Regions from separate parts of the Kitasatospora sp. NPDC096147 genome, predicted to be linked through region 2. Evidence: riboswitches for the same ligand, from Rfam matches in the RefSeq annotation. Region 2 holds a riboswitch; the other holds the start of a gene.
The links. Region 2 has a riboswitch for cobalamin ahead of ACIRBX_RS01985 (FecCD family ABC transporter permease). Riboswitches for the same ligand answer to the same signal wherever they lie in the genome.
Positions count from the first base shown of each region.

Region 1: it holds a riboswitch for cobalamin, as region 2 does, so the genes downstream of both, ACIRBX_RS24060 (prenyltransferase/squalene oxidase repeat-containing protein) here and ACIRBX_RS01985 (FecCD family ABC transporter permease) in region 2, are expected to answer to the same signal.

Region 1 covers NZ_JBIWFX010000008.1:35,227-45,763, forward strand. The annotation lists gene ACIRBX_RS24045 (cobalamin-binding protein) at 1-769, shown strand, start outside; gene ACIRBX_RS24050 (hypothetical protein) at 699-1,079, opposite strand; gene ACIRBX_RS24055 (hypothetical protein) at 1,215-2,642, opposite strand; cobalamin riboswitch at 2,765-2,837, opposite strand; cobalamin riboswitch at 2,913-3,059, shown strand; gene ACIRBX_RS24060 (prenyltransferase/squalene oxidase repeat-containing protein) at 3,168-6,218, shown strand; gene ACIRBX_RS24065 (hypothetical protein) at 6,215-7,417, shown strand; gene ACIRBX_RS24070 (energy-coupling factor transporter transmembrane component T) at 7,422-8,618, shown strand; gene ACIRBX_RS24075 (ABC transporter ATP-binding protein) at 8,615-10,276, shown strand; gene ACIRBX_RS24080 (ECF transporter S component) at 10,333-10,537, shown strand, end outside.
Region 2 covers NZ_JBIWFX010000001.1:518,449-528,985, forward strand. The annotation lists gene ACIRBX_RS01955 (DUF4190 domain-containing protein) at 1-22, opposite strand, end outside; gene ACIRBX_RS01960 (hypothetical protein) at 180-1,124, shown strand; gene ACIRBX_RS01965 (glycosyltransferase family 4 protein) at 1,278-2,522, shown strand; gene ACIRBX_RS01970 (hypothetical protein) at 2,566-2,889, shown strand; gene ACIRBX_RS01975 (ABC transporter substrate-binding protein) at 2,879-3,892, opposite strand; gene ACIRBX_RS01980 (ABC transporter ATP-binding protein) at 3,905-4,681, opposite strand; gene ACIRBX_RS01985 (FecCD family ABC transporter permease) at 4,812-5,840, opposite strand; cobalamin riboswitch at 6,071-6,215, opposite strand; gene ACIRBX_RS01990 (alpha/beta hydrolase) at 6,362-7,639, shown strand; gene ACIRBX_RS01995 (acylphosphatase) at 7,756-8,052, shown strand; gene ACIRBX_RS02000 (amino acid permease) at 8,039-9,559, opposite strand; gene ACIRBX_RS02005 (serine/threonine dehydratase) at 9,829-10,537, opposite strand, start outside.

The DNA of each region.
Region 1 (10,537 bases), on a different contig from region 2:
GGGCGGGGCCGCGCACCGGGGGTCCTCGCTGTACACCCTGGACACCGACCGGATGGCGGAGCTGGCCCCCGAACTGGTGCTCACCCAGGACCTGTGCGACGTGTGCGCGGTCTCCTACACCGGCGTCTCCGAGGCGGTGCGGCTGCTCGACGGCGGGCCCAGGGTGCTGAGCCTGGAGCCCCGGACCCTGCCGGAGGTGCTCGACTGCCTGGAGCAGGTGGGCGCGGTGCTCGGCGTGCCCGAGCGCGCCGCCCGGGTCACGGCCGACCTCCGGGCCCGGCTCGACCGGGTGGCCGCCTCGGTGGCTGGCCGACCCAGCCCCCGGGTGGTGGCGGTCGAATGGCTCGACCCGCTCTGGCCCGCCGGGCACTGGGTGCCCGAGCAGATCGCCGTGGCCGGCGGCGAGGCGCTGCTCGCCCGGCCCGGCGAGCACACCCGCCCGATGGAGTGGACCGCCGTGCTGGAGGCCCGGCCCGAGGTCCTGCTGGTGCTGCCGTGCGGCTTCCCGCCCGAGCGCACCGAGCGTGAACTGCACCTGCTGACCGGCCTGCCCGGCTGGGCCGACCTCCCGGCGGTCCGGGACGGCCGGGTCTGGGTCCTGGACGGGCCCGCCCACTTCAACCGCCCCGGCCCCCGGGTGGTGCGCGGCGCCGAGGTGCTGGCCCACGTCCTGCACGGCGTCACCAGCGGCGAGCCGGTCACGGCCGCCGAGGCCCGCCCGGTGCCGACCGCCCGGCCGCAGGGTACGGACGGGCCCGTCGGCGGCTGAGCCGGGCCAGCAGCAGGACGGTGGCCACCGCCGCCAGGACGAACAGGACGGTGTTGACCACCACTCCGGCCGCCGTCAGCCAGCCGGCCTCCGCACCGTCCGGCCCCGTGGTCCGGGCGAACAGCCCGCCGACACCGGTCAGCAGTCCGCGCGCCACGTACACCCCCACCAGCGCGGCGACCCCGGCCGGCAGGGTCAGCACCACTGCGGCGAGGTAACACCGGGTGTCCTCCCGCAGACCGCCCAGCCCGGCCAGCACCCCCACCAGGGCCACGTACGCTGCCGCCGCCCACACCCACCGACCCGTCACCGCTGCCTCCCGCCCCACCGCGTCCGGCCTTCCGTCGGCACCATACTCCCGCCCCTCGGCACGGCCGTCACCACCGGATCGCCCCCCCGGGGGCCGACGCGCCTGAGCCCGCCGGCCCCGGAGGAGGCATGACCGTCAACTGCCGTAGCGGAGCGAGACGGTGTCGCCGAGCTTGACCACGGTGGCCCGGGTGGCGGCCGTGGCGGTGGCGCCGTCCAGGCTGACCTGCCAGGTCGAACCGCCGCCGTTGGTCGTGCCGTTGAGCTCGGTGACGGTGCCGCTACCGCTGGACGGGGTGGCCGAGGTGACGCAGCCGGCCGGAGTGGCGGAGGCCGCCGCGTCGAGCACCGCGCCGAGGGTCGTGGTGGTGCCGGTCGGGGTCAGGGTGACGGCGCAGACCTTCGGGGTACCGGTGCCCGCGTCGACCACCAGCGCCAGCCGGGCGGCGGTGCCGGCGGTGAAGGCGGCGGTGGAGACCCAGGTCGGGGCGCCGGCCGTGACGGGGGTGGGCGGGGTGGCGGTGAAGCCGCCGCCGGCCACCGCGCGCAGGCCGTCGACCGAGGCGTAGGCGGACGGGACGGTGTCGGTGGAGAGGTACTTGAAGCCGCCACCGGGCTTGAACTGCTGGGCGATCAGGAAGTCGACCGGGGTCTTGCCGCTGCTGAAGGTGAAGTCCGCGCTCTGCGCGCCGATGCCGCAGGCGTTCAGGCCGGAGACGGCCCAGCCGTTGGAGTCGGTGTTGGCGCCGTACATCGAGTTGAAGGCGCCCGAGGCGATCAGCTTGCCCTTGAGGAAGTTCTTGGCGGCCACGATCGCGGTGTCGGTGTTCGGCACCCCGGCGCTGCACAGCGAGGCCATCGCGGCGCCGGTCATGTCGATGTCGCTGCCCTGGGCGAGGGCGGTCGGATTGCCCGCCGCCTTGCTGAAGTTCCAGCCGCCGTCGTTGTGCTGGTTGGCCCGGACGGCGGTGACGGAGGCGTCCAGCAGGGCCTGCGGGACGCGCTTGGTGCCGCCCTGGGTCTTCGCGCCGCTGAGCGCGAGCAGGCCGAAGACGGTGCCGTTGAAGTTGGCGGACGGGCCGTAGTAGCCGGGCTCGGCGGTCTGCCAGTAGGCGACCAGGTCGGCGATCAGGTTCCGGGCCGGGCCGACCCGGGCCGGATCGATGCCCGCCGCATAGGAGTTGAGGATGCCGCGCTCGTAGTCGGTGACCACGGGCGAGGCGCTCGGCCAGGTGGCGGCGGCGAGTTGGTTGCGGTAGACGGTGCGGGCGTTCTTCGTCGCGTCGCCGCCCGGGGTGACGTCGACGGCGGCGGTGCCGGCCGCTGCGAGGGCGCTGAAGGCCCACTCGTTGGAGAGGCCGCCGCCGGTGACGTAGGAACCGTCCGCCGCCTGGAGGGACTTGAGGTAGCTGACGCCGGTGGTCTTGGAGGTGGCGATCTGGGCGGGGGTCGCGGTCGCCCCCGCCGGGACGGCGGAGAACAGCAGTGCTCCGGCCGCGAGCGCGACCACGGTGGCACAGGTACGGGAGGTGGGCTGGAAGGGCACGGTCCGACTCCTCGGCAGGGGGCGCCGGTCCGTCCCCCTGGCCGCGCTCGGGCGGAGCCCGACGTCTGGGGACCGCCGCGCCCGGTTCGCGTGGGCTGCCGTCGCGGCTGGTGCGCGACGCTGGTGGCACTCGGCCGGGCGGGCATCCGGGCTCGGGGCGTCAACTCGCCCCACACCGCTGCGCGTCAGCCCCGGATTCGCACCGGGTTCCCCCACTCGGCCATCGCGGACGCTACCGCACGGGGGCGCAGGTCACGATGTGGCGTAGGCGATATGACGCATCGTTGACCGACCGGACCGCCCCGTGGTCTGATGAACCGCTTTTTCATCTTCGAGGGTGGGGGAAGCCGGTCCGAATCCGGCGCTGACCCGCAACCGTGGACCCGCCGACCGGGCGGGTGAGCCGGAATGCCCGCCGCGAGGAGTTCGTCAGCAACACGTGCGTCGTCGCGGACTACGACGCGGTCACCTCAGGTCCCCCGCACCCGGGACCTGTCGGCTGCGCCGTCGGACCCCGCGTCGACCGATCAGGGAGACACACCGGTGAGGGTCAGCAGCAGCCGTACCACCCGCGCGCACAGAGGCCGGAGCCTGGCCTCCGTCCTGCTCACCTCGGCCATCGCGGTCACCGCCACCGGCACCGTGCTGTTCGGCCGCCCCGGCACCGCCGCGGCCGACCCGATCGAGGACTGCACCGCCACCACCGGCGCGATCGTCGCCGTCGACTTCGGGCCCTGGGGCGGCGGCGTGGTGCGCGGCTGCGACGCCCACCCGACCACCGGCATGAACCTGCTGCTCAAGGCGGGCTTCACCACCGCCGGCACCGAGCACGACGGCCCGGCCTTCATCTGCCGGATCGGCAGCTCCACCTTCGGCAACGGCGTCCAGTACCCGACGCCGGCCCAGGAGCCCTGCACCGCCACCCCGCAGGCCGAGGCGTACTGGTCCTACTGGATCGCCACGCCGGGCCAACAGACGTGGTCCTACAGCCAGTTCGGCGCGGCGGGCCAGAAGCCGAAGCCCGGCGAGGTGGAAGCCTGGGTGTACGGCGCCACCTCGCTCGGCGGCGAGACCGGCGGACCGACCTTCACCCCCGACTCGGTCCGGGCGAAGAACGGGGCGAGCCCGTCGGCCTCCGCCGAGCCCTCGGCCTCCCCCAACCCGTCGGCCTCCCCCGAGCCCTCGTCCTCCGCATCCCCCTCCGCATCCCCCTCCGGCTCCGCCTCTCCGAGTCCGACCGCACCGCCGGCCCCCGCCGACCCGGCAGCCGCCGCCCGCTGGCTGGCCGCCCAACTGGTCGGCGGCGACCACATGGAGAACTGGGCCTTCGAGGGGCCCGACCTCCCCCGCACCGCCCTCACCGCGCTCTCGCTGGCCGCCTCCGGCACCCAGGACCCGGCCCTGCGCAAGGTGGTGGCCTTCCTCCAGGCGCACACCGAGCAGTTCGTGTTCCCGGACGGCGCCGGATCCAAGCCGGATTCGCGGGCCGCCGCCCTGCTGGCCCTGGTCGCCGAGAGCACCGGCGGCAACCCCCGTGCCTTCGGCGGCCGGGACCTGCTCGCCGACCTCGTCGGCCACGTCTGCGAGGGCCAGGGCGAGAACGGCAAGTGCACGGCGGCGGGCGACTTCCACGGTGCCTCCTCCCCGTGGACCCAGGCCATCGGCGTGATCGCCCTGGTACGCGGCGGCGTCACCGTGCCGGCCGCCGTACTGGACCGCTTCCAGGTGCTCCAGTGCGCGGACGGCGGGATCGCCGGCTCGATGATCGTGGCCGGCGGCTACTGCGAGTCCGACCCGACCAGCACCTCGCTCGCCGTGATCGCGCTCCGGGCGGCCGGCGGCCGGGCGGAGTTCGTCGCGCGGGCCGCCGAGCAGCTCGGTGCGGCTCAGCAGGCCGACGGCTCCTACGTCCCCTACGTCGGCGCCAGCGGCGACGTGGGCAGCACCGCGATGGCGGCCCAGGGGCTGCGGGCCTCCGGCCAGCCGGCCCGGCAGGCCGCCGCCAAGGGCTGGTTGAACACCCGTCAGAACCCGGACGGCGGCTTCTTCCCCGACGAGTGGACCCCGGACTCGGACGTCCCCGCCACCGAACAGGCCCTGCTCGCGCTGACCGGCCAGGACTTCGCCACCGTACTGCGGGACCTCGGGGGCACCACCACCCCGCAGCCGAGCCGCACGCCGGACCTGGCCAAGGGCGCCAGGTACCTGACCGACCCGGCCCACCTGATCGACGGCCACTACTACGACGCACTGCCCGGCTTCCTGTGGGCCGACTACGGGTTGACCATCGACGCGGCCTTCGCGCTGGCCGCCACCGGCACCGACGACGCCGCGCTGCGCCGGATCGTCGACTTCCTCGACCACCAGGGCGCGGACGGCAACGGCCGTACGGTCAACGACTGGACCTCCATCGGACTCCCGGAGGCCGGCGGCGGCTCGATCGGCAAGGAGGCCCTGCTCGCCGAGATCGTCGGGCGCGACCCGCGCAACTTCGGCGGCCACGACCTGATCGCCGCCCTGGATGCCGCGATCTGCGCCAAGGCCGACGCCGACCTCGGCTGCGAGGCGGCCGGCAACTACACCTGGGCCACCTCGGTCTTCTCCCAGTCCCTCGGCGTGATGGCCCAGTTGAGGGCCGGTGACACCGCGAACGCCGCCGCCCCGATCGCCTACCTGCGCAGCCTCCAGGGTCCGAACGGCGCCTGGCCGAGCCTGATCCCGAGCACCGGCGACTCCGACGTGGACAGCACCGCGATGGCCGTGATGGCACTGTCGCTGGTGCCCGGCGAGGACGCCGCGGCGGCGGTCGACAAGGGCCTCGCCTGGCTCGCCGGCACCCAGGCCGGCGACGGCGGCTTCCCCGGCGCGGCCGGGAACTCGACCAACTCGGCCGCCCTGGCGGTCCAGGGCATGACGCTCCGTCAAGGCACCTACGCGGCACGGATCGCCAAGGCCGTCGAGTTCCTGGCCGACCGGCAGAACGCGGACGGCGGCTTCGACGTCGCCTCCAGCGGGCAGAAGGGCTCGGACGTCCGGGCCTCGACCCAGGCGCTCGGCGGGGTGACCGGCATCTCCTTCGGCACCCTGAAGCGGGATCTCGGCAGCACCCCGGAGCCGAGCCCGTCGCCGTCCCCGTCCACCTCGTCGTCGCCGTCCCCGTCGGCCTCGCCGGAACCTTCCACCTCGCCCTCCCCGTCGGCCTCGCCCGAGCCGTCGACCTCACCGTCGCCGTCGGCGTCGCCGGAACCCTCCACCTCGCCCTCCCCCTCCACCTCGCCGTCCACATCGGCCACCAGCTCCCCGTCGGCGTCGCCCTCCGTCTCGTCCACGGCGGTCGCGACCACGACCGCGGCCACCGCACCCGGTGGAACCACCGGCGGTGGCAACCCCGTTGGCGGCAACCCCGGCAGCGGCAGCGGCGGCGACACCCCCGCAGGCGGCCAGAGCGGCTCGCAGGACTCCAGCCTCGCCTGGACCGGCACCGAGGTCCTCGGTCTGGTCGGTCCCGGTGTACTGCTGACCGCAGGCGGCGCGGCCGTCCTGATCGCCCTGCGCCGCCGCAGCGACGCCACGGGCACCGGGCGCCACCGGTGAGCCGCCACCCGGGCCGCACCGACCGGCTCCGCCGCACCCGCCGACCGGGCCGTCTGACGCGCCTGTTCGCCGCCGCCGGGGTCACGCTCTCGCTGGCCCTCGGCGGGCTGGCGGCGGGGGCGGCCCCGGCCGCCGCCGACCCCCTGCCGATGGACCAGTGCACCACCACCTCCGGGGTGGTGCTCGCGGTGGACTTCAGCCGCTGGGGCGGTCCGCTGCTGCGGTCCTGCGGCACCACCCCGACCACCGGCTACACCCTGCTGAACCAAGGCGGTTGGAAGACCACCGGCACCGGCCACGACGGCCCGGCGTTCATCTGCCGGATCGGCTACAGCGGTCACCAGGGCGGCAAGCAGTACCCGCCGCCCGAGCAGGAGAAGTGCGTCAAGACCCCGCCCGCCACCGCCTACTGGTCGTACTGGCACGCCGATCCCGGGCAGAACTCCTGGTCCTACAGCCAGTTGGGGGCGATGAGCTACAAGCCGCTGCCCGGCAGTGTCGACCTGTGGATCTTCGGCGCGACCAACATCGAGGGCACCGAAGGCCGGCCGACCATGTCACCGGACAGCCTGCGGGCGCACAACACCACGCCCGGTGGCGGCAGCCAGCCCTCCACGCCGCCGGCCGGTGGCGGCTCCACCGGCGGTTCGGGCGGCGGGACCACCACGGGTGGCGGCAGCACCGGAGGCAGCACCACCGGAGGCGGCACCAACGGCGGTTCCGGGAACGGAAGTTCCGGCGGTGGCGGCAGCAGCGGCAGCACCGGTTCCGGCTCGACCGGCGGCACCGCCACCACGGGCGGGACCAAGGGCACCAGCGGCGGCTCCGGCACCACCGGCGGCAAGGCCACCCCGCCCGGCAGCACCACCGGGGCCCCGCGGCCTTCCGCTCCGGCACCCGACGCACCGCGCCCCACCGACCAGCCTGCCGAATCCGCCACCCCCGGCGCCGCTCCGCAGGACACCGCCACCCCCGCGCCCTCCACCGACGCACCCTCCACCGGGCCGGCCCCCTCGCCCACCGAGTCCCCCGCTCCGGCGACCGGCCTCACCCCCGTCGACGCCGCCCCGGTCGCCGACGCTCCGCACGATGCCGGGTCGATCGCCCCGGCCGTCACCGGCATCGCCCTGGTGGTGGCCCTCGGCGTCGCCACCACGGTCGCCGCGCTGCGCCGCCGCCGACGCCGCCAGGCCGAGTGACCCGGTGGCACGACTCACCGACAGCACGCCGCCGGACTCCACCAGGACCACCGGCCGGATCCCGCGCGACCTCCACCCGGTGGCGTGGTGGATCTGGGCGCTCGCCCTCGGCACCGCCGCCAGCCGCACCACCAACCCCCTGCTGCTCTTCCTGGTGCTCGCCGTCCTCGGCTTCGTGGTCACCTCCCGCCGCACGGAGGCCCCTTGGGCGCGCGGCTTCAAGTACTACCTCTGGCTGGCGCTGACCGTGGTGGCCATCCGGGTGGCCTTCCGCTGCGTCTTCGCCACCGGCATCACGCCGCGCGACCACCTGCTGTTCTCGCTCCCGCACATCCCCACCCCCGACTGGTACGCGGGCATCCAGATCGGCGGCCCGGTCTCCCTGGAGGCCACCCTCTCCGCCGCCACCGACGGCCTGCGGCTGGCCTGTCTGCTCTGCTGCATCGGCGCGGCCAACACGCTCGCCAACCCCAAGCGCGCCCTGCGCGTGCTGCCGGGCGCGCTGTACGAGCTCGGCGTCGCCGTGACGGTCTCGCTCAGCGTCGCCCCCCAGCTGGTGCAAAGCGTCCAACGAGTGGTCCGGGCACGGCGGTTGCGGGCCGGCCGGAGCAAGGGACTGCGCGCGCTGCGGAGCATCGCCGTGCCGGTGCTGGAGGACGCGCTGGAGCGCTCCCTGCACCTCGCGGCCGCGATGGACTCCCGGGGCTACGGCCGCTCCGGCACCGCCACCCGGGCCTCCCGCCGGATCACCGGGGCCCTGATGCTGCTCGGCATGGCGGGCCTGTGCGCCGGGATGTACGGACTGCTGGACGGCACCGCCCCCGCCCTGCTCGGCCTGCCGGCGCTGGCCGTCGGCTCCGCGCTCTGCGTCGGCGGCCTGGCCCTCGGTGGCCGCCGGGTCCGTCGCACCAGCTACCGGCCCGACCCGTGGCGGGCCGCCGAGTGGGGCGTGGCGGCCTGCGGGGTGACCGCCGCCGTCCTGCTGAGCATCAGCGTCGGCTACGACCCCACCGACCTCAACCCGTCGCTCTACCCGCTCAGTTGGCCTACCCTGCCGGCCCTTCCGGTGGCCGCGCTGCTGCTGGCCGGGCTGGCCGGGGTGATCTCCCCGCCCCCGGGCCGACCGCCCGCCCCCGCAGGGGCCGCCACCGAGCACCCCGCCGCCGACACCACCCGCACGCCCGCCGAGGTAGCCCAGTGATCCGTTTCGACCAGGTCGCCGTCCGCTACGACGGCGCCGAGCACCCCGTCCTGCACGGGGTGGACCTCACCGTCCCCGAGGGCGAGCTCTGCCTGGTGGTGGGCCGCACCGGCAGCGGGAAGTCCACCCTGCTGGGCGCGGTGAACGGGCTGGTGCCGCACTTCACGGGCGGCACCCTGAGCGGCCGGGTCACGGTGGACGGCCGGGACACCGCGCACCACCCCCCGCGCGAACTCGCCGATGTGGTGGGCGTGGTGGGCCAGGATCCGCTGGCGGGCTTCGTCACCGACACGGTGGAGGAGGAACTGGCCTACGCGATGGAGCAGTTGGCCATCGAGCCGGCGGTGATGCGCAAGCGGGTCGAGGAGACCCTCGACCTGCTCGGTCTGGCCGATCTGCGGCACCGGGGTCTCAGCGAGCTCTCCGGCGGTCAGCAGCAGCGGGTCGCCATCGGTTCGGTGCTCACCGCCCACCCCAGGGTGCTGGTGCTGGACGAGCCGACCTCCGCACTGGACCCGACCGCCGCCGAGGAGGTGCTCGCCGCCATCACCCGGCTGGTGCACGACCTGGGCGTCACCGTGCTGCTGGCCGAACACCGCCTGGAGCGGGTGGTCCAGTACGCCGACCGGGTGCTGTACCTGCCCGGTGACGGCACCGTGCGGCACGGGCCACCGGCCGAGGTCTTCACCGACACCGCCATCGCCCCGCCGGTGGTCGAGCTCGGCCGGCTGGCCGGCTGGCGACCGCTGCCGCTCTCGATCCGCGACGCCCGCCGGGCCGCCGCCCCGCTGCGCGAACGGCTCACCGGGCTGCCCGTCCCGCCGCCCCGGCAGCAACCGGCCGACGGGGAACCGGTGCTGACCGCCCGGCAGGTCGTCGTCAAGCACGGCCGGACGGTGGCCGTCCGGGAGGTCTCGCTGGAGCTCCGGGCCGGCCAGGTGACGGCGCTGATGGGGCGCAACGGCTCCGGGAAGTCCTCCCTGCTCTGGGCCCTCCAGGGCTCCGGCCCGCGCCAGGGCGGCACCGTCCGGGTGGACCGGGACGGGCGGCCGGCCGCCGACCCGAAGAAGGTCTCGGCCGCCGAGGCCCGCCGACTGGTCGGGCTGGTCCCGCAGACCCCGACCGACCTGCTCTACCTGGAGACGGTGGCCCAGGAGCTGGAGCAGGCCGACCGCGACGCGGCGCAGACCGGCGCCGGCACCAACGCGGGGCCCGGCACCACCGCCCGGCAGATACTCGACCGGCTGGCCCCGGGCATCCCGGACGCGCTCCACCCCCGCGACCTCTCCGAAGGGCAGAAGCTGGCCCTGGTGCTGGCGATCCAGCTGGCCACCGCCCCGCCGGTGGTCCTGCTGGACGAGCCCACCCGGGGCCTGGACTACCTGGCGAAGGCCGCCCTGACCGCCGTCGTGGACCGACTGGCCGCCGAGGGGCGGTCCGTGGTGGTCTGCACCCACGACGTGGAGTTCGTCGCCGGCGCCGCCGACCGGGTGGTGGTGATGGCGGAGGGCGAGGTGGTCGCCGACGGACCGACCGCCGAGGTGATCGTCGCCTCGCCGACCTTCGCCCCGCAGACCGCCAAGGTCCTCGCCCCGCTCCCCTACCTGACCACCGCTCAGGTGGCCCGGGTGCCCGCCCTCACGGAGGCCGCCCCGTGACCGCCCTCCCCAACCCTCTCCCCGCCGCCGTCCGGCTCCCCGGCCGGGCCCGGGTCATGGTCGCACTGGCCGCCTTCACCGGCCTGATCGCGTTCCTGTGGCCCTTCGTGGTGGCCCCGGGCACGTTCGGCGAGGCGTACGCGCCACCGCTGATCTTCGGCGCCCTGCTGGTGCTGGTGCTCGCCGTGGTGATCGCGGAGATCTCCGCCGGGGGGATCGACGCCAAGGCGCTGGCCATGCTCGGCGTGCTCTCGGCCGTGA
Region 2 (10,537 bases):
GCCGGTCGGGCTCGGACGACAAGGGGCTCTCCCTGAAGACGTGGTTCCGTCGACGGGGACGGCTGCGCGAATATAGCCGATCGTCAGATCGTCCTCCCAACAGGATTCCCGATCACCGCCAATGCTCCCCCCGGACCCGCCGGACCGGTTGTCGGTGCCGGGCCGTACGCTCACGTCCCATGGACGGGAACCGGGCGGAGCAGGGCTGGACGGCGACGGGGCTGCGCTGGCGCGAGGGCGTGCCGCGGCTCACCGCCGCCCGGGGCGCGGAGGTGCACCACCGCGAGGTCGGCGCGGGCACCCGGATCGGGTGGGAGCTGACCGGCCCGCGCCGCTGCACCGGCATCCGCACGGCACAGCGCCACCACCCCTGCCCCACCTCCGCCGAGCTCGACCCGGCCGGGAAGGCCGGGCAGTGTCCGGCCTGTCAGGACGCCGACCAGGGCCTGGCGCTGGCCCGCGACCGGGTGGTGGACGACGGCCGCACCTACCACCTCTACCTGGCCTGGTTCGGCCCCGGCCTGGCCAAGATCGGCCTGACCGCGGAGCAGCGCGGCACCGCCCGCCTGCTGGAGCAGGCCGCCCCGGCCTGGACCTTCCTGGCGCGCGGGCCGCTGCCGGGCGTGCGGCGGGCGGAGCGGACGGTGTCCCAGTCCGGCCTGGCCCGGGAGCGCTTCACCACCAAGGCCAAGAACCAGGGGTGGTGGCACCTGCCCGGTCCGCGCGAGCGGGCCGCCGCCGTCCGGGCGCTGCGGGCCGAGGTGCTGCCGGTGCTGGCCGGGCACGCGGTCGAGCTCTTCCCAGAGGGGCCGGTGGTCGACCAGGTGGCCCTGTTCGGCCTGGCCGACGGGCCACCACCGGCCTACCGCGAGGTCACCGCGCTCTCCGACGGGGCCCGGATCAGCGGCGTGCTGCGCGCGCCGGTCGGCCAGCAGCTCTTCCTGACGCCCGATCAGCTCCCCGCCGCTGCCACCACCGCCACCGCCACTCCCCCCGAGGTCCCGCTGCTCCTCGACACCCGGCTGCTGACCGGTTGGACGCTCCGCCCGTGCGCCCCGGGCCCCTGCACCGGCCTCACCGAGCGCCCGCACGTCCGCCCGGCGGAGCAGGCCGCCCTCTTCTGAGACCGCCTGACCACGCGCGCGTCCCGCCGCACCGGCCGCCCGCGCCCCCGTGCGCCCCGGCGTACCACCGCCCGTACCCCGGCGCCGTTGTGACGGGGTGACGGCACCGGGAAGCATGTCCCGGGTCTGGACCACTCCCGGAGGCCCCCGAACATGCGCATCGCGTACCTGCACGACGGCAGCATCCCCGCCGAGCACGCCGCGGGCGTCCGGGCCGTGCGGATGTGCGACGCCATGGTGGACGCCGGTCACCAGGTGATCCTCTACGCGCGCCCCGGGTCGGTGCCGGCCGACGACCTCTACGCCTACTACGGCACCCGCAACCGCTTCGAGGTCCGCGTCCTCCCCCAGCCCGCCGTCCCGCTGCTCGGCCCCTGGCTGCGCGCCCGCCGGGTCCGGGCCGAGCTGCGCCGACGGGCCGAGCCGGACCTGCTCTACGGGGACGACCGGCTCGCCCTGCTGGCCTGCGCCGCCGTCGCCCCGATGGTGCAGGAGACCGACCGGGTGCCGACCGCGCGGTTCGACCGCGCCCTGGAGCGCCGGCTACTGCGGCGCCGGCGGCTCCACCGGGTGGTGGCCGCCTCCCGGACGCTGGCCGAGGAACTGCTGGCGGCCTTCCCGTACCCACCGGCCCGGAGCACCGGGACAGCCGCCGTCACACCCGCCGTCACACCGGCCGCCGCACCGACCACCACACCGGCGCCCGACCCGGCAGCCCCGCCCCGGACCCCGGACACCCGGGGCCCCGGTCGGGAGCTGCCGGGGCCCGACCTGATCACCGCACTGCCCGGCGCCGACCCGGTCCTTCCGGACGGTCCGGCGGCCGAACTCCCGGGCCGGGCAGGCGCCTTGCGGATCGGCGTGGTCGGCGGCCTGTCCGCCGGCCGGGGCACCGGCCTGCTGCTCGCCCTGGCCGACCGCTTACCGGAGGCGGACTTCCACCTGGTCGGCGGCACCGAGGCCGAGGTCCGCCACTGGCGCGACCGCTGCCGCTCCGTCAACGTGCACTTCCACGGCCACTGCCCACCGGCCCAGGTCACCCGCTACCTGCGGGCCTTCGACCTGGTGCTCGCACCGCACCAGCAGCTCGCCGACGGCGCCGCCCGGCGCACCGTGCCCACCGCCCTCGCCGAGTACCTCGCCCACGGTAGGGCGGTGATCGCCTCCGACCACCCGCTGCTGCGCGAGCTGCTCACCGACGAGGTCGACTCCCTGCTCTGCCCGCCCGACGCGGTGGAGGACTGGATCAAGGCCGTCCGTCGCCTCACCGAGGACCCCGAACTCCGCGAGCGCCTCGCCACCAACGCCCTGCGCGGGCACCTCACCCACCACACCTGGCAGGCCCGCGCCGCCCGGGTGCTGGCCGGCCTGCCCACCGACCACCGCCCCTGGCGCTAGCAATTCGCTTGCCGGGCCCACCCGGTGGGGCCATGCTGACCCCGTGCCCGGACAGCGCAAGCGCAGACGCAAGCAGCAGGAGGAGCGGCAGCGGCGGGCCGCCGAGTGGGACGCGCGCCCGTCGGGCCGTTGGGAGGTGCTGCTGAGCACCCAGGACCCGGAGGAGCAGACGGCGTTCCTCCGGGACCTCCTCACCGCACGGCCCGAGCTCGACCCGAGCGAGCTGCGGGGGGACATGTTCTGCGGACGGGGCGTCTTCCCGACCACCTACCAGCTGAGCGTCTTCGTCCCGGACGACCCGGACCCGACAGACCCGCCACCGGACCCGGACCCGCCGCTGGACCCGCCGCCGGACGTCAGCCGGTGACGCCCTTCAGGTAGGCGGCCAGCCGGGTGATCGCCGAGGGGTTGCGCGGGCTCTCCACCAGGTCGACGTACGAGAGCACGAAGATCCGGTCGTTCTTCACGGCGGACACCTGGGCCAGCGGCGGGTAGGACTTCAGGAACTGCCGCTTGGCCTCGGCACCGGTGTCGCCGTAGTCGTTGATGACGATCACCTCCGGATCGCGGGAGACCACGGCCTCCCAGCCCACGGTGGTCCAGGAGTCGTCCAGGTCGCCGAAGACGTTCTTCCCGCCCGCCTTGGTGATGATCTGCTCCGGCGCGGCGAACCGGCCCGAGGTGAACGGCTTGTCCTGGCCGCTGTCGTAGAGGAAGACCTTCGGCTGCCGCCCGCCCGCCGCGCCGGCCTCCGCCTTCGCCACCTCCGCCTTGAACTCCGCGGTCAGCTGAGCCGCCTTCTCCTCCACCTCGAAGATCCGCCCGAGGTTGGCCAGGTCCGCGTAGAGCGCGTCCAGCGGCGGCATCACACCCCGGGCCTTCTCGTTGCCGTTGCGGCAGGACTCGGTCAGCGTGTACGTGCCGACGCCCAGCTTGCCCAGGCCCTCGGGGGTGAGGCCGGCGGTCTCGTTCCACCCGTAGTTCCACCCCGCGAAGACCAGGTCGGCCTTGGCGTCCAGCACCAGCTCCTTGGTGATCTCCTTCTTGGAGAGCCACGGGGCGCGCTCGTACTCCTTGGCCCACGGCACCGCCGCGAGGTCGCCCTTCTCGTCCGGCATGACGTACCCGGCCATCCGGTCGGCCAGGCCGAGGGCGAGCATCAGCTCGGTGATCCCGATGTCGTTGGTGACCACCCGGGCGGGCTTCTGCTGGTACGTCGCCTGACGACCGCAGTTGTCCACCGTGACGGGGTAGTGCGCGGACTTCGCGGTCTCCGCCGAGGGGACGACCTCGGCGCCGCAGCCGGCCAGGCCGAGCGAGAGGGTCAGGGCGGCGGCGCCGGCCAGGGCGCGGCGGGGTGCGGTGAACAACGTGGTACTTCCTCAGGAATCGGTGGAGAGACGGTCGAAGAGCAGTTGGACGGCCCCGGTCACGGGGTGCCGGACGGGGTGCGCGCGCACCCCGAAGACCTCGGCCAGCAGCCCGGCCGAGAGCACCTCGCCCGGCGGACCGGAGGTGACAATCCGACCGCCCTCGATGACGTGGAGCAGATCGCAGTGGGCGGCGGCCAGGTTGAGGTCGTGCAGCGCGGTGAGGACGGTGAGCCCGCTGTCGCGGACCAGCGCCAGCACCTCCAACTGGTGCGCGATGTCCAGGTGGTTGGTCGGCTCGTCCAGCACCAGCACCTGCGGGCGCTGCACCAGCGCGCGGGCGATCAGCACCCGCTGCTTCTCACCGCCGGAGAGTTGGAGGAAGCCCCGCCCGGCCAGGTGGGCGGCACCGACCTGCGCCAGCGCGGCCTCGGTGCCGACGGCGTCCTCGGGCGACGGACCGCCGAAGCCGCGCCGGTGCGGCAGCCGGCCCATGCCCACCACCTCGGCCACCGTGAAGTCGAACTCGGACACCGTCTCCTGCGGCAGCGCCCCGACCCGGCGGGCCCCCTCACGGGCCGTCAGGCCGTGCAGGTCCTCGCCGTCCAGCAGCACCCGGCCGGCGCTCGGGCGCAGCGCCCGGTAGACGGTCCGCAGCAGCGTGGACTTGCCGCTCCCGTTCGGCCCGACCAGCCCGATCACCTGGCCGGAGTCGGCCGCCAGGCTCGCCTCGTGCACCAGCCGTGCCCCGGCGATCTCCACCGACACCGCGTCGATCTCGACCTTCACGCCCGTCCTCCCACCGGAACGGCGGCGCCCCGCACGCCCGTCCCCGCCTTCGTCCCCACTGCCGTCTCCGCCCTCGTGTCCGTCCCCGCGTCCCTCCCCGGCCGTGTGCCGCGCCGCCGTTGAGTCCCCATCAGCGGCCACCGAAGCTGTACGAGCGGCGCCGCATCAGCAGCAGGAAGCACGGCACCCCGAGCACCGCCGTGATCACCCCGACCGGCAGTTCCGCCGGGGCGAGCAGCAGCCGGGAGACGATGTCCACCCACACCAGCAGCACCGCGCCGAGCAGCGGAGCCACCGTCAGCACCCGTCGGTGCCCGGCCCCGACCAGCATCCGGGCCAGGTGCGGCACCATCAGCCCGACGAAGCCGATCGCCCCGCTCACCGCCACCACCGTCCCGGTGACGGCGGCGGTCACCAGGAACAGCGCCCGTCGCAGCCGGGACGCGTCCACGCCGAGCGCCGCCGCCGTCTCGTCGCCCATCGCCAGCGCGTCCAGGCTCCCGGCGGCGGCCAGCAGGTAGACCAGCCCGGCCAGCACCGTCGCGGCGGCGATCGGCACCGAGGCCCAGGTCGCCCCGCCCAGGCTGCCAAGCAGCCACATCATCGCCGTCCGGGCCGCCTCGCCGCGCTCCGCCGAGAAGACCATCAGCGAGGTGACGGCGGAGAAGCCGTAGGCCAGTGCGGTGCCGGTGAGCACCAGCCGCAGCGGTGTCAGGCCCTGAGCGGTGCGGGCCACCGCGTACACCAGCACCATCGCGGCCAGCGCCGAGCTGAAGGCCGAGAGCGAGAGCGCCCAGACGCCGAGCGAGGCGAAGGCGCCGAGCAGCAGCACGGCGTTCGCCCCGACCGCGGCGCCGGAGGAGATGCCCAGCACGAAGGGGTCGGCCAGCGCGTTGCGGACCATGGCCTGAACGGCCACGCCCACGGCGGAGAGCCCGGCGCCGACCACGGCGGCCAGCACCACCCTGGGCAGCCGAATCTCCCAGACGATGGCGTAGCCGGCCGCCTGGTCGGCGTGGATGCGCCCGCCGGTCAGCCCGGCCTGGAGGAAGTGGGTGACCTGGCCGAGGCTCAGCCCGGAGGACCCGAGGGCGACACCGCAGAGCAGCGAGACCAGCAGGACCACGGCGAGACCGACGGCCAGGGCACCGGTGCGCAGCGGTGGCCGGGTGGGCGACGCGGGGCCCGGCGGGCTGGTGGCGCCGCCGGGACGTCCGGTGGCGGTGGTCGCGGTGGTCGCGCTGCTCAACGGGCCGGGCCTTCGGTCGGGCGCCGGGCGTACGGGGGCGCGACCGGTGGAGCCGGCTGCGGCGGTGGCGGACGACGGGCGTCCGCACGCCGGGCGGGCGCGCCGTTCGACTTCCCCTCGCAGTCCGCGGCGAGTTCTCGGGAGGACAGCGCCGCCGGGGGCGATCGGACTCACGGCCCGTCAGGGGCCGTTCCACCGTTGCGGGTCAGCGCCGGGTTCTCACCGGACTTCTCCCTCGGGACGCCTTGGCAGCATAACAAGGCTCCCCTTACCGGTAAGGGTCCCAGCCCTGTGGCGCCCAGCACACCCGCCCCGATGCGGTCCCGCTCCCCAGGGGCCGTCTCCCGTCCTCGTTACGGGGGACAGCCCCACCCCGGGCGGGGTGCTGGCCGGGTACCGGCCCCGGGCCGCCCGCCCGTAGCGTCCTCACCATGACCACCGACCCGCAGAACTCCCGCTCCACGTACGGCCGTTCCCGCAGCCGACGGGCCCTCGCCCTGGCCGCCGCTGCCCTCCTGGCGGTCGGCGTCGCGGCGCCCGCCAGCGCAGCCGCCACCACCCGCACCACCACGGCCGCCGACTCGGCTGCCACCCCCACCACCGGTCGGGGTGCCCTGCTCTCCGTGACCCCGCTGGAGCGGCTGAGCACCGCTCAGCTGACCGCCTTCGCCGGGAACTTCGGCGTGGACACCGGCACCGTCCGTCACGGCATCACCGCCTACCGGCTGACCTACCGCACCGTCACCCCGCAGGGCGCCCCGACCACCGCCACCGGTCTGTTCGTGCTGCCGCAGGGCGGTCCGCGCCGCCTCGCGGTGGTCTCCGACACCCACGGCACGATGGTGCACCGGGACTACGCGCCGTCCACCGCCGAGGACTTCGGCAAGCTCTCCCCCTACCTGCAGTCCTCGGCCGGGCGCGCGGTCGCCGCCCCCGACTACCTCGGCCTCGGGCTCGGCCCCGGCCTGCACCCCTACATGGACACCCGCTCCGCCGTCTCCGCCTCGCTCGACCTGCTGCGCGCCGCGGACGAGGCCGGCCGTCGGCTGGGGCGCCCGCTGACCGGGGACGTGTACGCCACCGGCTTCTCCCAGGGCGGCCAGGTGGCCATGGCCCTCGGCCGGGAGCTGGCCAGGATCTCCGACCGGCACCTGCGGCTGCGCGGGCTGGCCCCGGTGGCCGGGCCGCACGACGTCCGGGGCGCGGAGCTGCCGGGCATCCTGGACGGGCGGGTGGACGAGCGCTCGGCCGTCTTCTACCTCTCCTACTACCTGACCGCCGCCAACCGCCTGCACCCGCTCTACCGCGATCCGAGCGAGGTGTTCCGGGCTCCGTACGCCGCCGTGGTGGAGGGGCTCTTCGACACCCGGCACACCGAGGAGGAGGTGGTCGCGGCCCTGCCGGGCACCGTCCGCGAGCTGCTCACCGACTCCTTCCACGACCAGCTCGGCGCGCCCGGCCCGGGGCTCTCGGCAGCGCTGGACGCCACCGACGGCGGCTGCGACTGGCGCCCCGCCGCGCCCGTCCGGCTGTACGCCGCGAACGGCGACCGCGACGTGCCGATCGCCAACTCCCGCTCCTGCGCGGCCGATCTGGCCAAGCACGGGGTGCGGGCCGCCGTGCTCGACCAGGGCCCGGTCGGCCACTTCGACACGCTGCGGCTGGCCACGCCGCAGATCATCCGCTGGTTCGACGCCCTCGACCGCTAGGGTCCGGCCACGGCGGCGCTGGTCCGCCCACCGCGGCCCACCGGACCGGTCCGTCGGTGTGCCGACCCGGCGTGGGACGGCGCCGCCGGTCCGACCGGCTCGGCTACGGTGGGCGGATGAGCGCCGACGACCGCACCCGTCTGACCGTCCTCGTCCACGGGCTCGTCCAGGGCGTCGGCTTCCGATGGTCCGTCAGGGAGCGGGCCGCCGCGATCGGCGGGCTGACCGGCTACGCCCGCAACCTCGCCGACGGCGGGGTGGAGGTGCTGGCCGATGGTGGCCGGGCGGAGTGCACCCGCCTGCTGGAGTGGCTCCGGTCCGGCGACACCCCCGGCCGGGTGGGCACGGTGGCCGAGCAGTGGGACGACTCCCCGGCCACCGGGCCCGCACACCAGGGCTTCACGATCCGCTGATCGCCCCGCTCTTCGAGTCGGCCTCGGCCTCACCCTTCGCCTCGCGCGCCCGCTGCTTGCCCTCCCGCTCACCGCGCTTGCGCTGCCCGTGCACCACGCCGAGCAGCACCACGAAGGCCGCCACGCCCAGCGAGAGCGACACCACCTCGCGGTTCTCGTCGTCCGTGAACATGTAGCCGATCACGAAGACGATCATCGCGATGGCCGCCCAGGTCAGCCACGGGAAGAGCCACATCTTCACCGTCAGCCCCTCCGGCTTCTCCCGCAGCAGGATGCCGCGCATCCGCAGCTGGGTGCAGCAGATCACCAGCCAGACGAAGAGCGCGATCGCCCCGGAGGAGTTCAGCAGGAAGCTGAAGACGGTGTCCTTGAACTGGTAGTTGAAGTACACCGCGACGAAGCCGAAGACCACCGAGCCGAGGATCGCCGCCACCGGCACGCCGCGCCGGTTCACCCGGGCGAAGGAAGCGGGCGCGTCGCCGCGCTCGCCCAGCGAGAAGGCCATCCGGGAGGCGGTGTAGAGGCCGGAGTTGAGGCAGGACAGCACCGAGGTGAGGATCACCACCTCCATGATGGTGCCCGCCTGCGGGATGCCGATCGAGTCCAGCGCGGCGACGTACGAGCCCTTCTCGGTGATCGCCGGGTCGTTCCACGGCAGCAGGGTGAGCACCACCAGGATCGAGCCCAGGTAGAAGACCGCGATCCGCCAGATCACCGAGTTGGTGGCCCGGGTGACGGCCCGTCGGGGGTCGGCCGACTCGCCGGCGGCCAGCGTGACGATCTCGCTGCCCATGAAGGAGAAGACCACCATCAGCACACCGGTCAGCACCGCCCCGGCCCCGTGCGGGAAGAAGCCGCCGGTGTCGGTCAGGTGGGCCAGCCCGGCGCCCGGGTTGTCCGAGCCGGGCAGCAGGCCGAAGACGGCGAGCAGGCCGACCACCACGAAGGCGGAGATCGCCACCACCTTGATCCCGGCGAACCAGAACTCGAACTCGCCGTAGGAGGCGACCGAGCCCAGGTTGGTGACGGTCAGCACCGCCATCACGATCAGCGCCCAGGCCCACTGCGGGACGGCCGGGACCCAGCCCTCCAGGATCACCGCCCCGGCGGTGGCCTCCACCGCCAGCACCACCACCCAGAAGAACCAGTACAGCCAGCCGATCGAGAAGCCGGCCCAGCGGCCCAGCGCCCGGTCCGCGTACGCCGAGAACGAGCCCGGGTCCGGGCTGGCCGCCGCCATCTCCCCGAGCATCCGCATCACCAGCACCACCAGCACGCCGACCAGCAGGTACGACAGAAGGATGGCCGGCCCCGCCTTGGCGATCCCGGCGCTCGACCCGACGAACAGACCGGCGCCGATCACCCCGCCGATCGCGATCATCGACAGGTGACGGTTCTTCAGACCGGCGTGCAGGCCCTCCGGCGAGCCGGCCGGGTCCGCACCGGGCGGACGGCCCGTGGTGGGGTCGTCCTGCGGGGGGCGGGTTCTGGTGGAGTCCATGGGCATGTCCTTGCGGTTCAGGCCGCCGGGGCCACCCGGGGTCCCCGAGCGCGCCGACGGCTGGGTCCACGATCACGTGGCAGGCACATGCTGCCCCGCTCCCGGCCGCCCCGGTAGCAAGTCCCCGGTGTCTCCGTCAGGTCCCCACCCACCCGCCACGCCGTTCTGAGCAGCCTCTGAGCATCGCCGCACGCCCCTGCCGCACGACCCCGCCACGCACCCCACTGCGCGCACCCCACGGCACGACGTACCCCCGCCCGTTCCGCGCACGGCCCTCAGTCCGTCGCATCCACCCCCGACACCGTGGCCGGATCGGTGTTCGCCCCGCAGAGCACCACGCAGACCCGCTCCCCCTCGGCCGGCCGGTACGCACCGTGCCGCACCGCCGCCCAGGCGGTGGCCGCCGCGTGCTCCACCACCAGGCGGTGCTCCTCCCACAGCGCCTGCCGCGCCCCGGTGATCGCCGCCTCCGGCACCAGCACCGACCGCACCGACGCACCGCCCCGCCCGGCCACCGCCAGCGCCTGTGCCGAGACCCGCCGCGCCCCGAGCGAGTCGGCGGCCACCGACTCCACCGGGACGTCCACCACCGCCCCGGCCTCGATCGCGGCGTTCAGCGCCCGGCAGTTCTCCGGCTCCACCGCCACCGTCCGGATGCCGTGCTCGGCCGCAGCCGTGGCCACGCCGGCGAACAGTCCGCCGCCGCCCACCGCGACCACCACCGTGTCCACGCCCGGCAGCCCGGCCCGGATCTCCTCCAGCAGCGTCCCGGCCCCGGCCGCGATCAGCGGGTGGTCGTAGGCGTGCGAGGCCAGCGCCCCGCTCTCCGCCGCGTACTCCTGACAGGCCGCCAGCGCCTCGGCGTACTCCCGCCCGGCCAGCCGCACCTGCGCTCCGTACCCGCGCAGCCGCTCCACCTTCACCGCCGGCGCGTTCACCGGCAGGAAGACGGTGGCCCGCACCCCCTGCTGTCCGGCCGCCCAG